2 regions of the Streptomyces sp. NPDC051963 genome follow, and region 2 is predicted to be linked to the other one. Evidence: riboswitches for the same ligand, from Rfam matches in the RefSeq annotation. Region 2 holds a riboswitch; the other holds the start of a gene.
The links. Region 2 has a riboswitch for glycine ahead of gcvP (aminomethyl-transferring glycine dehydrogenase). Riboswitches for the same ligand answer to the same signal wherever they lie in the genome.
Positions count from the first base shown of each region.

Region 1: linked by a shared signal. The riboswitch ahead of gcvT (glycine cleavage system aminomethyltransferase GcvT) and the one ahead of gcvP (aminomethyl-transferring glycine dehydrogenase) in region 2 are both predicted to bind glycine.

Region 1 covers NZ_JBIUCC010000007.1:477,028-480,425, forward strand. Annotated here, with positions in the region: gene glyA (serine hydroxymethyltransferase) at 1-492, opposite strand, end outside; gene gcvH (glycine cleavage system protein GcvH) at 506-883, opposite strand; gene gcvT (glycine cleavage system aminomethyltransferase GcvT) at 984-2,117, opposite strand; glycine riboswitch at 2,267-2,366, opposite strand; gene ACIHFB_RS30180 (AAA family ATPase) at 2,563-3,267, shown strand; gene ACIHFB_RS30185 (enhanced serine sensitivity protein SseB) at 3,331-3,398, shown strand, end outside.
Region 2 covers NZ_JBIUCC010000001.1:1,501,933-1,505,330, reverse strand. Annotated here, with positions in the region: gene ACIHFB_RS06480 (DNA polymerase IV) at 1-813, shown strand, start outside; gene ACIHFB_RS06475 (PRC-barrel domain-containing protein) at 735-1,106, opposite strand; glycine riboswitch at 1,220-1,315, shown strand; gene gcvP (aminomethyl-transferring glycine dehydrogenase) at 1,492-3,398, shown strand, end outside.

The sequences.
Region 1 (3,398 bases), on a different contig from region 2:
CTCCTTGGCCAGCCGCTCGACTTCGGCCATGTCGACGAGTCCGGAGTCGTCCACGTGGTAGGCGACGACGTCGTACAGCTTGCCGGAGAAGTTGATCTTCATGCCGTGGGTCAGGTGCCCGCCGTGCGCGAGGTTCAGGCCCATGATCGTGTCACCGGGCTTGAGCAGCGCGAACATCGCGGCGGCGTTGGCCTGCGCGCCCGAGTGGGGCTGCACGTTGGCGTGCTCGGCGCCGAACAGCTCCTTGATGCGGTCGATGGCGATCTGCTCGACCACGTCGACGTGCTCGCAGCCGCCGTAGTAGCGGCGGCCCGGGTAGCCCTCGGCGTACTTGTTGGTCAGGACCGAGCCCTGTGCCTCCATGACCGCGACCGGCGCGAAGTTCTCCGAGGCGATCATCTCCAGCGTGGACTGCTGGCGGTGCAGCTCGGCGTCGACGGCGGCGGCGACATCCGGGTCGAGCTCATGCAGGGGGGTGTTGAGGACGGACATGCTCTACGACTCCTCAGCCGGCGGAAAAGGCGGTGTACTCGTCGGCGGAGAGCAGGTCGGACGGCTCCTCCGCGACTCGTACCTTGAACAGCCAACCGCCCTCGAAGGGCGCGGAGTTCACCAGCGACGGGTCGTTCACCACGTCCTCGTTCGCCTCGGTGACCTCGCCGCTGACCGGGGAGTACAGGTCGCTGACGGACTTGGTCGACTCCAGCTCGCCGCAGGTCTCACCCGCGGTCACGGTGTCACCGACCGCCGGAAGGTCCACGAAGACGACATCGCCGAGCGCGTTGGCCGCGTGCTCCGTGATGCCGACCGTCGCGACGCCGTCCTCGGCGGCCGACAGCCACTCGTGCTCCTTGCTGTAGCGCAGCTGCTGGGGATTGCTCATGGCCTGAATTCTCCTGTACGCGGGGGAGTGCTGGTGAATGGGGGACTACGGAAGAGGGGTGTGAACAGGGCGAATGTGCCCGGCGTCACAACTGGAGTGTCTACTTCTGGCGCTTGTAGAACGGCAGCGCCACGACCTCGTACGGCTCGTGGCTGCCTCGGATGTCCACCGCGACCCCGGCGGTACCCGGCGCCGCATGCGCCGCGTCGACGTACGCCATCGCGATCGGCTTGCCCAGCGTGGGCGAGGGGGCGCCGGAGGTGACCTCGCCGATCACCTCGCCGCCGGCGACGACGGCGTACCCGGCGCGCGGGACGCGGCGGCCCTCGGCGACGAGCCCGACAAGGACGCGCGGCGGCTCGGACGCGGCGCGCTCGGCGGCCTCCTGAAGCGCCGCGCGCCCCACGAAGTCGCCCTCCTTCTCGAACTTCACCACTCGGCCGAGCCCGGCGTCGAAGGGCGTCAGGGAGGTCGACAGCTCATGCCCGTACAGCGGCATGCCCGCCTCCAGGCGCAGGGTGTCCCGGCAGGACAGGCCGCACGGGACCAGGCCCGCGCCCTCGCCCGCCTTGGTCAGCGCCTGCCACAGCTCGACCGCGTGCTCCGGCCGTACGAACAGCTCGAAGCCGTCCTCGCCGGTGTAGCCGGTGCGGGCGATGAGGGCCGGGACGCCGGCGACGGTGCCGGGCAGACCGGCGTAGTACTTCAGACCGTCGAGGTCGGCGTCGGTGAGTGAGGCGAGGATGCCGGGGGACTCGGGACCCTGGACGGCGATGAGGGCGTAGGCGTCGCGGTCGTCGCGCACTTCGGCGTCGTACCCGTCGGAGCGCTCGGTCAGCGCGTCCAGGACGATCTGCGCGTTGCCGGCGTTCGCCACGACCAGGTATTCGGAGGAAGCGGCCTCGGTCTCGGCCAGCCGGTAGACGATCAGGTCGTCGAGGATGCCGCCGTCCTCGCGGCAGATCATGGTGTAGCGGGCGCGGCCGGTCCTGACGCCGCCGATGTTGCCGACGAGCGCGTGGTCCAGCAGGGCGGCGGCCTGCGGGCCGGTCACCGTGATCTCGCCCATGTGCGAGAGGTCGAAGAGCCCGGCCCGGGTGCGCACGGCGAGGTGCTCCTCGCGCTCGGAGCCGTACCGCAGGGGCATGTCCCAGCCGGCGAAGTCGGTCATCGTCGCGCCGAGCGAGCGATGCAGGGCATCGAGCGCGGTAAGACGGAGGGGGCTACTGCTCATCGGTTCTGCTCCCAGGGCATGACGGGCGAGGTCGTTCCTCCCCATCTGTCATCGGAACCTGAGAGGTTCATCACGACCACACGTACTGATGGTCACGACTTGCACCTTGGGTGGAGCCACTGCGACAGCGGCCCGCTTTTCAGATGTGCCTCGCCCGCGCGGTAACGGGGCCTGAGAGATTCAAGGGAGGGACTTGCTCCTTCGGCGCCCCGACAGCAGTGTTGCCAGGGACTCTCCCGCGCGGATTCAAGCGGCCGGTATGCAGTTGGCGCGCACATCATTGCACGCATCGGTCCGCCGTGGCAGGGGTACCTGTCAGGCCCGACCGCACACAGGGACCGCCCAGGGTCCACAGGCGGGCACAGCCGCCTGTAGCAGGCTTGTTGCGGGAAGCGGACGGAATTGGGAGACGCCGCGTATTACCTTCTCTTTACACTCGACGGGGATGGGAACTCCCGACCCCATGGGGAGGACGATCACGGTGAACAGGATCACGGCGTACGCCACCAGCTCGGCCCTCGCGCTGCCCGAGCAGCACACGGCCCCGGCCAGGGAGGCCCGCGGCGCGCTCCGGGCGCCCGTCGTCCGGGATCTGCGCGACCGCGCCGGCCGCAGCCCGCACGCTCTGCTCTTCGGTCCCAAGGACCTCGTCGTGATCACCGGCCTGCCCGGAAGCGGAAAGTCCACGCTGATGCAGCGCGCGGTGAAGGCCGTCCGGATCGACTCCCAGGACACCCGCGACCGCTGGGACGCGCGCGTGTCCCGCTTCCTGCCGTACGGGTTCTACCGCCCCCTGGTCCGGCTCGCGCACTACACCGGACTGCGCCGCGCCCTGCGCACCGGTACCGGAGTCGTCGTGCACGACTGCGGTACGCAGTCCTGGGTGCGCCGCTGGCTGTCCCGCGAGGCCCGCCGCCGGGGCGGCACGCTGCACCTGCTCCTGCTCGACGTCGCGCCCGGCACCGCACTGGAGGGCCAGCGCGAGCGAGGCCGCGGTGTCTCGCGGTACGCCTTCCTGCGCCACCGCTCGGCGGCCGCCCGTCTGGTGCGCTCCGTCGAGCGCGGCGACCTGCCCGACGGCTGCGGCTCCGCGGTGCTGCTCGACCGCGACGCGGCGGACGTTCTGCGCCGGATCGGCTTCACGGGCTGACGCCGGTGCCGCACCCGCTAGCCTTTGAGCCACGGCAGTGATCTCGGCAGGCGGTAAGAGCAGATGGACTTCCCAGGGAACTTCCCGGACTTCCCGGCACAAGCACACCCCCACCCGCACGGGGGCTGGCC
Region 2 (3,398 bases):
GCCCATGGGCATGCGTTGTACGCCATGGCGCTGGCGCACGACGACCGGCCCGTGGTGTCCGAGCGGGAGACCAAGTCGGTGTCGGTCGAGGACACGTACGACGTGGACATCCACGACCGGGTCCGGGTGGGCCTCGAGGTGCAGCGGCTCGCCGACCGGTGTGTGGGGCGGCTGCGCGGGGCCGGGCTGTCCGGGCGGACCATCGTGCTCAAGGTGCGGCGGTACGACTTCTCCACCCTGACGCGGTCGGAGACGCTGCGCGGGCCCACGGACGACCCTGGGGTGGTGCGGGAGGCGGCGGCCCGGCTGCTGGATTCGGTGGACACCACCGGCGGTGTACGGCTGCTGGGCGTGGGCGTCAGCGGGCTTGCCGACTACACGCAGGAGGACCTGTTCGCGCAGGCGGCGGGGGTGCAGGTGGAGAGTGAGGTGGAGGAGCCTTCGCCCGGCGAACCGGCCGAGGAGCCGTCGGCGCCCGTGGAGCGGCGTTGGTCTGCGGGGTACGACGTACGGCATGCCGCATACGGGCACGGATGGGTGCAGGGCAGCGGCCTCGGGCGGGTCACCGTGCGGTTTGAGACGCCCGACTCCGAGCCAGGGAGGGTGCGGACCTTCCGGGTCGACGATCCCGATCTGGAGCCGGCGGATCCATTGCCGCTCGTGCCGCGAAGACCCGACGAGCCCGACGAGCCCGACGGGCAGGGCGAGCGGGTCGAGCCCGGGATGCCGTCGGTTCAGGCGTCGTCCGTGCCGGCCAGTTTGCCGAAGTCGCGGTCCGGGAGCGAGGGAGGTGGGGCGACGTCGAGACCGTAGTGGTGGTAGAGCTGGAGTTCCTGCTCCGGCGAGAGGTGGCGGCCCACCCCGAAGTCGGGGGCGTCCTTGATCAGGGCGCGTTCGAAGGGGATGTGCAGGGCCCCCTCCATCAGCTCGCTGGGCTCCAGTGGGACGAAGGCGTCCCTGCTGAACAGGCCGGTGCGTATGGCCGCCCACTCCGGTACTCCGGTGGCGTCGTCGAGGTAGACCTCGTCTATGGTGCCGATCTTGGTGCCATTGCGGTCGAACGCCTTGCGGCCGATCAGGTTGCGCGGATCGATGTCGGTCTGCACGGTCCCTCCAATTGGTCGCAACTCATCCGTAAGCACTACAAAAGAGCACATTCACCGAGGTGGCCACTCGAAGGTTCCGGCGTCGGCCTCGCTGGTACTCTGACAGCGGCTGCTGACCCCGTGCGGGAGAGTCCTCCGGACACCATCGGAGGCGCCGAAGGAGCAAATCCTCCCCGGAATCTCTCAGGCTCACGTACCGCACGGACGAGGTCACTCTGGAAAGCAGGGCGGGTGCCAATAGGCTTCCGCTCTCACCGACGGTGAAAGCCGGCAGCCCTCGGGCGGCCGGTGAAGCTCTCAGGTTGAGATGACAGAGGGGGAGGCCGTCCGGGGACCCGCGCCGTGGTGCCCCTCGAAGGTCGTGTCTGACCAGGAGGCCTCCGCAATGACCGCCCATCGCATTCCGCTCTCCGAGCTCGAACAGGGAATCCCCTTCGAGCAGCGCCACATCGGGCCCGACCAGGAGGCGCGGGCCAAGATGCTCGCGCAGGTCGGCTACGGCTCGCTCGACGAGCTGACCGCCGCCGCGGTGCCGGATGTGATCAAGAACGCCGACGACCTGGAGCTGCCCGGTGCACGCACCGAGGCCGAGGTGCTGGCCGAGCTGCGCACGCTCGCCGACCGCAACCAGGTGCTCGGCTCCATGATCGGGCTCGGGTACTACGGGACGTTCACGCCGCCCGTGATCCTGCGGAACGTCATGGAGAACCCGGCCTGGTACACGGCCTACACGCCGTACCAGCCGGAGATCTCTCAAGGGCGGCTCGAGGCGCTGCTGAATTTCCAGACGATGGTCGCGGAGCTGACCGGACTGCCGACCTCCGGTGCCTCGCTGCTGGACGAGGGGACGGCCGCCGCCGAGGCGATGGCCCTGTCCCGGCGGATGGGCAAGAACAAGAAGGGCCTCTTCCTGGTCGACGCGGACGCGCTGCCGCAGACCGTCGCCGTGATCGAGACGCGGGCCGAGCCGACCGGCGTCGAGGTCGTCGTCGCCGACCTCAGTGAGGGCATCCCGGCCGAGCTCGCCGAGCGTGAGATCAACGGCGTGCTGATCCAGTACCCGGGCGCCTCCGGTGCCGTACGCGACATCAAGCCGGTCATCGACCGGGCGCACGAACTCGGCGCGCTCGTCACCGTCGCCGCCGATCTGCTCGCACTCACGCTGGTGAAGTCGCCGGGTGAGCTGGGTGCCGACATCGCGGTCGGGACGACGCAGCGGTTCGGTGTGCCGATGGGCTTCGGCGGGCCGCACGCCGGATACATGGCGGTGCACGAGAAGTTCGCGCGCAGCCTGCCCGGACGGCTCGTGGGCGTCTCCGTCGACGCCGACGGGCACAAGGCCTACCGGCTCGCCCTTCAGACGCGTGAGCAGCACATCCGTCGCGAGAAGGCGACCAGCAACATCTGCACCGCCCAGGTGCTGCTCGCCGTGATGGCCGGGATGTACGCCGTCTACCACGGGCCCGAGGGGCTGAAGGCCATCGCCCGCCGGACCCATCGGTACGCGACGCTCCTCGCCGAGGGGCTCAGCAGCGGTGGTGTCGAGGTCGTCCAGGGGGCCTACTTCGACACCGTCACCGTGCGGGTTCCGGGGCGGGCCGCCGAGGTCGTCGCCGGTGCGCGCGAGCACGGCGTCAATCTGCGGCTCGTGGACGCCGACCGCGTGTCGATCGCCTGCGACGAGACCACGAACCGGGCCCAACTGGGCGCCGTATGGACCGCATTCGGGGTCGAGGCGGACATCGAGGCGCTGGACTCCGCCACGGCGGATTCGCTGCCGGACGCACTGCTGCGCACCGACGACTACCTGACCCACCCCGTCTTCCACCAGTACCGCTCCGAGACCGCGATGCTCCGCTACCTGCGCAGGCTCGCGGACCGGGACTACGCGCTCGACCGCGGCATGATCCCGCTGGGCTCCTGCACCATGAAGCTCAACGCCACGACCGAGATGGAGCCGGTCACCTGGCCCGAGTTCGGGCAGCTGCACCCCTTCGCGCCCGCAGAGCAGGCGCAGGGCTATCTCACGCTGATCCGTGAGCTGGAGGAGCGGCTCGCCGAGGTCACCGGGTACGACAAGGTGTCGCTCCAGCCCAACGCCGGTTCGCAGGGCGAGTTCGCCGGGCTGCTCGCCGTACGCGGATATCACCGGGCCAACGGCGACGAGCAGCGGACCGTGTGTCTGATTCCGTCCTCCGCGCACGGGACCAACGCCGCCAGTGCCGTCATGGCCGGGATGAAGGTCGTCGTCGTGAAGACCGCCGAGGACGGCGAGATCGACGTGGCGGACCT